2 regions of the Enterobacter cloacae complex sp. ECNIH7 genome follow, and region 1 is predicted to be linked to the other one. Evidence: predicted binding sites of a transcription regulator. Region 1 holds the regulator's gene; the other holds the start of a gene.

Region 1 (4,213 bases):
CCGCAACGCGCGTCCGAACTACCTGGAGCACTTCTGGGCACTGGTTAACTGGGACTTTGTCGCGAAGAACTTCGCCGCGTAAGAGACACGCAGAAGGGTTCGCCCTTCTGCGTTTTTGGTTTATTCCGCAGCGCAGGCTGCTTCAGGCTGTTTACGACCCGACATCATCACCAGCAGCAGGCCGAGCGCGGCAATAATCGCCCCCATCACCGGCACAAAGCTGTATCCCAGACCACCTGAAATCACGGCCCCACCGGCCGCGGCGCCCAGGGCATTACCCAGGTTAAACGCACCGATATTCACGGAAGATGAAAGTCCCGGCGCCTCGTGCGCGACACGCATCACGCGCATCTGCAGCGGCGGCACCACGGCGAAAGTGGCGGCTCCCCAGACGACCATCGCAATCGCGGCCCCAAACTCATTGCGCGCCAGCCACGGAATGGCAACCATGATGACTATCAGCAGGGTTAAGAAGCCCTTAAGCGTCCCGCTCACGGAACGGTCGGCAAATTTCCCGCCGAGAAAGTTGCCGATCGAGAAGCCCACGCCAATCAGCACCAGCATCGCGGTCACAAAGAGAGGGGTTGCGTGGGTGATGTCATGCAATACAGGTGAAATATAGGTGTAGAGGGTAAACATCGCCCCTGCCCCCAGCACGGTGGTCAGCAGCGCGGAGAGCACCTGCGGGCGCATCAGCACAGCCAGCTCTTTACGCACTTCCGGACGTTCTCCGGCGCTGCCTTTCGGCAGGGAGAAGAACAGCGCCACCATCGCAATCACGCCCAGTCCGGCCGTCGCCAGGAAGGACATTCGCCAGCCAATAACCTCGCCCAGCCAGGTTGCCGCAGGCACCCCGCCGATGTTGGCAATCGTTAGCCCCATAAACATGGTCGCCACGGCGCTCGCCTGCTTGTGTTTTGGCACCACGCTGGCTGCCACGACCGATCCCAACCCAAAGAACGCGCCGTGGTTAAGGCTGGTCAGAATACGCGATAGCATCAGAGTGGTGTAGTCCGGCGAAATGGCCGAAAGCACGTTGCCCAGGGTGAAAATCGCCATCAGGAAAATCAGCGCATTGCGGCGCGCGCGGTGCGAAAGCAGAAGCGTCATCAGCGGCGCACCGACCATCACGCCGATAGCGTAGGCGCTAATTAACATCCCTGCCGCAGGGATAGAGACATCTACGCCCCGGGCAATAACAGGCAGTAACCCCATCGGGGAGAATTCAGTGGTGCCAATCCCAAAAGCGCCAATCGCCAGGGCCAGCAGGGGAAAATTGATTTTCATGCGTCAACTCCGGATGCCGTGTCATTTGGTGACACAGAACAAAGAAGCGGAAAGCATGACATCAATCACAAAAAATGAGAAGTTAACAAAATGGCAAAAGATTTTTGCCAGAGAAGTAACAATCCGGGGAGTCGGGAGGGAGAAGGCTCTCCCTCCGCGTAAATCAGTGCAGCGCAGCCGTCAGACCGGCCGCAACAATCAGAGCCAGCACAACAACGGTGGTGAACAGCGAAAACTTAAGATCGGAACTCATCAATTTTTCTCCTTTTAATCCCCACACGAAAAGTGAGCTTGCTCATTTTTGCACAGATTACGTCAAAAATCTTCCTGGATTTATACTGATAACCACTTTACCTCTTCCCCTTTTCATCAAGATAGGACAAAATTCCACGCTAAATTTATTAGCGTACCGGCCATTGACCCCCTCCTGACGTCCCGTGTCGTTTTCCCGGCGTGCCGCAATTCAACATTGCGAGATAAGGGTGAGAGAAGGCAAACGTTTACCTTCAAGTTTTTCAGGAGCTTAGGATATGGTCTGGAGTGACATTTAATGGCAACAATTAAAGACGTAGCAAAACGCGCAAACGTTTCCACTACAACCGTATCACATGTAATTAACAAAACCCGCTTTGTGGCGGAAGAGACGCGCAACGCCGTCTGGGCAGCGATCAAAGAGCTGCACTATTCGCCAAGTGCGGTTGCGCGCAGCCTCAAGGTTAATCACACCAAGTCCATTGGATTGCTGGCGACCAGCAGTGAAGCGGCCTATTTTGCCGAGATCATTGAAGCGGTCGAAAAGAACTGCTTCCAGAAAGGCTATACCCTGATTCTGGGCAACGCGTGGAACAGCATTGAAAAACAGCGTGCCTACCTGTCGATGATGGCGCAAAAGCGCGTTGATGGCCTGCTGGTAATGTGCTCCGAGTATCCGGAGTCAGTGCTGTCGATGCTGGAAGAGTATCGCCATATTCCAATGGTGGTGATGGACTGGGGCGAAGCGCGCGCAGACTTCACCGATTCTGTTATCGATAACGCCTTTGAAGGCGGCTATATGGCCGGTCGTTATTTGATCGAACGCGGTCACCGCGAGATTGGCGTGATCCCCGGTCCGCTGGAGCGCAACACCGGCGCGGGCCGTCTGGCCGGTTTTATGAAAGCGATGGAAGAAGCGTTGATCAACGTGCCGGAAAACTGGATTGTGCAGGGCGACTTTGAGCCGGAATCGGGCTACCGCGCGATGCAGCAGATCGTCTCCCAGCCGCACCGTCCGACCGCCGTGTTCTGCGGAGGCGACATCATGGCCATGGGCGCGCTCTGCGCTGCCGACGAGCTGGGCCTGCGCGTACCGCAGGATATTTCCGTGATCGGGTATGACAACGTGCGTAACGCGCGCTTCTTCACCCCGGCGCTGACCACCATTCACCAGCCAAAAGACTCGCTGGGCGAAACGGCCTTTAACATGCTGATGGACAGAATCGTCAACAAGCGTGAAGAGTCGCAGTCCATTGAAGTTCACCCGCGTCTTATCGAACGCCGTTCCGTTGCGGATGGTCCGTTCCGCGACTACCGTCGTTAATCGCTTTACGGGGGCCAGCTACGCTGGCTCCCGTAACCATTCCCGGTTCAGCGTTTCGCTGTCTCCCAGATAATCCAGCAGCCAGGCCATCGCAGGCGAGACATCATTTTGCTGCCATGTCAGGCAGCAGGCCGCATCCGGGAACGGATTCTCCAGCGTCAGCTCAACCCACTCTCCGGTATCGATGCGCGGACGCGCGAAATGAACGGGCACCATCGCGACGCACAGCCCGGCGCTGAGGCACGTCGCCGACGATTCCCAGTCAGGGGCCACCACCCGCCGCTGGTTGTCGAGAAGCCAGGTGATACGCTTGGGCAATGAACGGGACGTATCTTCCAGCACCAGCGACGGCCAGTTGCGCAGCGTGTCATCGCTCAGCGGCCCTTCCATCGCCGCCAGCGGATGGTCGCTTGCCACCACGCATTTCCAGCTCAGCATTCCCATATCGCGAAAGGCGTAACGTCCCCCGACCGGGATCGCCTGCGTGGCCCCAATCGCCATCTCTGCCCTGCCGTCCGCCAGCGCATCCCAGACGCCGTTAAACACCTCCTGCGAGACCCGCAGCTCGACGTCAGAAAAATGACGATAGAAATCGACGATCATCTGCCGGGTGCGCTCGGGTTTAACGATGTTGTCCACCGCGATGGAAAGATGTCCCCGCCAGCCGTTAGCGATCTGCTGACACTGTTCGCGGGTGATCTGCATTTTTTTGATAACAGAACGCCCTTCTTTCAAAAACCACGCGCCTGCGGGCGTTAATTCCACATCACGATGCCGCCGTTCAAACAGCGGAACCGCCAGCCACTCCTCAAGCTGACGCACCGTGTAGCTGATTGCCGAAGGGACGCGGTGCAGCTCCTGCGCCGCACCGCTAAAGCTGCCGTTACGCGCAACAGCATCGACCACTTCAAGAGAATAATCTGACCACATTTTCTGCCTGCAAAATTTTTGAATGCACCCGCCAAATATTAGCGTTTCACAAGCGGCTTTGCACTCCCTACACTCAGCGCCAATGTATACCTGCCTCCTCAGGAGAATAAAATAATGCAACCCAGGAACAGTTTTTTAGTCTGGCTCGGCGGCTTGAGCGTGCTGGGCTTTTTGGCCACCGATATGTACCTGCCGGCGTTTGCCGCCATGCAGGAAGATTTACAAACGCCTGCTGCCGCCATCAGCGCCAGCCTGAGTTTATTCCTCGCCGGTTTTGCCTTCGCTCAGCTGCTCTGGGGACCGCTCTCGGATCGCTTTGGTCGTAAACCGGTACTGTTGCTGGGCCTGGCCATTTTTGCGGTGGGCTGCCTGGGAATGTTATGGGTACGCGATGCCACCTGGCTGCTGGTGCTGCGGTTT
Region 2 (4,213 bases), 1.0 Mb from region 1:
AGCAGGCTGTCGTTGATGAAGTTGTTGAAACGCGCAATGGTGATGGCGACGCGAGCGTCCGGGGTAGCTACAGCAGCTTCAATAATGTTCATACTCTTCCTTTACGGGTTCATTTGGCCCCGCAGGGGGGCGGATTTTATCATAATACTTTGCGCACTGCTTCCCTATTTCAGGAGCAATTACGCTGTCGTTAAGTGGAGGCAGACATCCGGGCCTACCGGACGAATCTCGCTAAATTTGAGTTGCGGTGCGTCGGCCAGTTTTTCAAGGCCGGGCAGCACAAACAGGCCGCGCGCGTCGTGACCTAACAGTTTAGGCGCAACGTAAACAATCAGCTCATCCACCAGCCCGGCCTGTAAAAGCGCACCGGCGAGCGTTGGCCCCGCTTCAACCCAGATGCTGTTCACCTGCTGCTTGCCGAGCAGCATCATCAGCACCACCAGATCCAGATGACCGTTATGCTCCGGCACCATAATACTGCGCACGCCTTCCGGCCATTCGCGCGTATCTTCTCTGGTGCGGGCAATCCAGGTTTCACCCGGCTGCTGGACAATACGCTGCTCCGGCGTCACGCGGTTCTGGCTATCAATGATAATACGCAGCGGCTGACGCAGGTTCTCCTGCGGGTACAGCGCCTGAGTATCGGCATTCAGCTCGTCCCAGCGCACGGTCATGGCCGGATCGTCAGCCAGAACGGTTTCACTGCTGGTGAGAATAGCATGGCTTTGCGCGCGCAGACGTTGCACATCGCGCCTTGCCTGCGGCGAGGTGATCCACTGGCTTTCGCCGTTTGCCATCGCCGTACGACCGTCCAGCGAGGCGCCCAGCTTAAGCTGAATATACGGGAACCCCGTGCGCATGCGCTTCAGAAAGCCTTTGTTGATCGCTTCCGCGTCCTGCATCATCAGCCCATGGCTGACGTCAATGCCTTCCTGCTGCAGGCGATACAGACCGCGTCCGGCAACCTGCGGATTCGGGTCCTGCATCGAGGCGACCACGCGTGAAACACCCGCCGCGATCAGCGCTTCACAGCACGGCGGCGTACGCCCGTAATGGCTGCAGGGCTCCAGCGTGACGTAGGCTGTGGCACCGCGCGCCTTCTCACCGGCCATGCGCAACGCATGGACCTCGGCATGCGGCTCGCCGGCACGATAGTGAAATCCCTCCCCTACGATCTCGCCATCTTTAACGATAACGCACCCGACGTTCGGGTTGGGATGGGTAGTAAAACGGCCGCGCTGCGCCAGCTTCATGGCTCGCGCCATGTAGATCTCATCCTGCATGAGCTTAATCCTGTAAGCGGGCGATCTCTTCGCCAAACTCTTTGATGTCTTCGAAGCTGCGGTAGACCGAGGCGAAGCGGATATAGGCGACCTTATCAAGCTTTTTCAGCTGCTCCATCACAAGGTTGCCGATCATTTTGCTCGGCACTTCACGCTCACCCAAACCACGAAGGTAAGATTTTATGTGGTTTAACGCCATCTCAACGTCATCCGCGCTGACAGGGCGTTTTTCCAGGGCCTTCAGCATCCCGCTGCGCAGTTTCTCTTCGTTAAACGGCTCGCGCACGTCGTTGCTTTTTACCACGCGCGGCATTACCAGCTCTGCAACCTCAAAGGTCGTGAAACGCTCGTTGCACACCAGACACTGCCGACGACGGCGTACGGATGACCCTTCGCCCACAAGACGAGAGTCGATGACTTTGGTATCCACAGCGGAGCAGAATGGGCAATGCATACGGTATCCCTGTTATGTGGTTAACTAATTTTCATTTTACCCTGATCTGGCCTGACAACAAAGGAAGAGCTTTTTGAGACAAAGGATCTATGTCTGACACGTTGAGGCTGGCTACCATTAAGGCGATCCGTTATTTCAAGGAAATAAACGCAATGACAAGACGTTACCTGAAGATTTTGCTGGTGGGGAGCCTCTTCACCCTTAGCGCCTGTGCACAGCAAACCGAAGTTCGCCAGATGAAACAAAGCGTCAACACGCTCAATACGGCGATGGACAAACTGAATAAAGAAACGGTGAAGATCACCCAACAAAACGCGCTGAACGCAAAATCCAGCAGCGGGGTGTATCTGCTGCCTGGTGCCAATACGCCTGCGCGGCTCAACAGCCAGATTGGCACGCTTAAAATGTCACTGGTGAACGTTGCGGCGAATGCAGATGGTACTCGCGGAACATTACGGATCCAGGGAGAATCCAACGATCCACTTCCGGCCTTCAGTGGCACCGTCGAGTGGGGCCAGATCCAGGGCACAACCGAGAGCTATCAGGAAGTGAATGTGAAGAACCAGTTGTTCACTGCTCCCGCGAGTATACTGGCGCCCAGCGATGTTGATATCCCGCTTCAGCTGAGTGGACTCACGCCAGATCAATTAGGTTTTATCCGCATCCACGATATCCAGCCCGCCGCGCAGTAACCCCTCCTTCAGCGGAGTGCAATGTCACTCCGCTAACATTTACATTTCGTATGGATTGGCAACATAAATGATTGCCGCTACAATCCCGGCCGTTTAAAGTACGCAAACGTGAACGCAATCGATTACGCGTGTGAGAGATATGTGAAACAACACATATTTTTGTGAGCAGGGATTCCTATAATAGGCACCGCAGAAACACGAAATATTTAGAAACGCAATTCGCGCATTTTTCACTCCCGGAAGGGAATTTCAATCAGTGGCATGATTATGAAAAAAACATTACTTGCAGCCGGCGCTGTGCTGGCACTTTCCTCCTCTTTCACTGTTAACGCAGCGGAAAACGATAAACCACAATATCTCTCCGACTGGTGGCACCAGAGCGTTAACGTCGTGGGCAGCTACCACACCCGTTTCGGACCACAGATCCGCAACGATACCTACCTGGAGTACGAAGCGTTCGCCAAGAAAGACTGGTTTGATTTCTACGGCTATATGGATGCACCGGTATTCTTCGGCGGTAACACCGACGCGAAAGGTATCTGGAACCACGGTTCCCCACTGTTCATGGAAATTGAACCACGCTTCTCTATTGATAAACTGACCGGTACCAGCCTGGCGTTTGGTCCGTTCAAAGAGTGGTACTTCGCGAACAACTACATCTACGACATGGGCCGCAATAAGTCTGGTCGCCAGAGCACCTGGTACATGGGTCTGGGTACGGACATCGATACCGGCCTGCCAATGAGCCTGTCTCTGAACGTGTATGCTAAGTACCAGTGGCAGAACTACGGCGCCGCGAACGAAAACGAGTGGGATGGCTACCGTTTCAAAGTGAAATACTTTGTGCCAATTACCCAGCTGTGGGGCGGTAACCTGAGCTATATCGGCTTCACCAACTTTGATTGGGGTTCAGATCTGGGCGACAACGACTTCCGCGACCTGAACGGTAAGAAAGCGCGCACCAACGACTCCATCGCCTCCAGCCACATCCTGGCGCTGAACTACGATCACTGGCACTACTCTGTTGTTGCGCGTTACTGGCACAACGGTGGTCAGTGGAACGACGACGCGAGCCTGAACTTCGGCAACGGCGACTTCAGCGTTCGCTCTACCGGCTGGGGTGGTTACCTGGTTGTGGGTTATAACTTCTAACCTGTGCGGGACTGTGCGGGCTGCTGCCCTCACCCTGCCCCTCTCCCACAGGGAGAGGGAACAAATACTAAAAACGGCAACATACGTTGCCGTTTTGCTTTTACCTCGCCGCCAGGCTTTTTACTGCTTAACCTTCCGCAAAAAATCCGCCAGAGACCTGTCCGCACTCTCGCTAAACCGCCTCTCCGTCTGCACAATATTGAGACATCGGTCGAGCCGGAAACAGCGATAGTCATCGCGCCGTTCGCACCACGCCGCCAGCAGCCAACGCTCCCCCCAGAAGAACAATCCTAACGGCTGAACCTCACGCTGTGAGAGTTGCCCAACTTCGTCGCGGTAATGCAACGCCAGCACACGCTGAGCGGAAATTGCCTGATGAATCATGTCAAAATCGCTACGGGAGTGGCTTTGCATGCAAAAATCCGGGGCGTAGATCCGCGTCTGCTCCGCCTTTCGACGACTCTCCTCGGGCAGGATAGCCAGCACCTTCTCCTGAGCCGACTCCAGCTCGCGCGACAGCGATTCCCCTCCCCAAGTTTTGAGCAGGCGAATCGCGACGATCAGCGCCTCTGACTCCTTATTTGTCAGCATCAGCGGCGGCAGGTCAAATCCCGACATCAGCCGATATCCGC

Evidence for each region. Region 1 encodes PurR, which represses purine synthesis genes. Its sites were predicted from a motif close to CANGCAAACGTTTGCNTG; they were not measured.
Region 2: a site for PurR is predicted at 2,541-2,558, ahead of WM95_RS05390 (nucleoside-specific channel-forming protein Tsx). Genes of this name have one in related genera too.

What each region holds. Positions count from the first base shown of each region.
Region 1 is NZ_CP017990.1:2,154,780-2,158,992, reverse strand. Features, by position in the region: gene sodB (superoxide dismutase [Fe]) at 1-82, shown strand, start outside; gene WM95_RS10725 (MFS transporter) at 121-1,287, opposite strand; gene cydH (cytochrome bd-I oxidase subunit CydH) at 1,451-1,540, opposite strand; gene purR (HTH-type transcriptional repressor PurR) at 1,838-2,863, shown strand; gene punR (DNA-binding transcriptional activator PunR) at 2,882-3,793, opposite strand; gene punC (purine nucleoside transporter PunC) at 3,908-4,213, shown strand, end outside.
Region 2 is NZ_CP017990.1:1,117,396-1,121,608, reverse strand. Features, by position in the region: gene ribH (6,7-dimethyl-8-ribityllumazine synthase) at 1-92, opposite strand, end outside; gene ribD (bifunctional diaminohydroxyphosphoribosylaminopyrimidine deaminase/5-amino-6-(5-phosphoribosylamino)uracil reductase RibD) at 180-1,283, opposite strand; gene nrdR (transcriptional regulator NrdR) at 1,288-1,737, opposite strand; gene WM95_RS05395 (DUF3251 domain-containing protein) at 1,890-2,429, shown strand; gene WM95_RS05390 (nucleoside-specific channel-forming protein Tsx) at 2,697-3,581, shown strand; gene WM95_RS05385 (helix-turn-helix transcriptional regulator) at 3,702-4,213, opposite strand, start outside.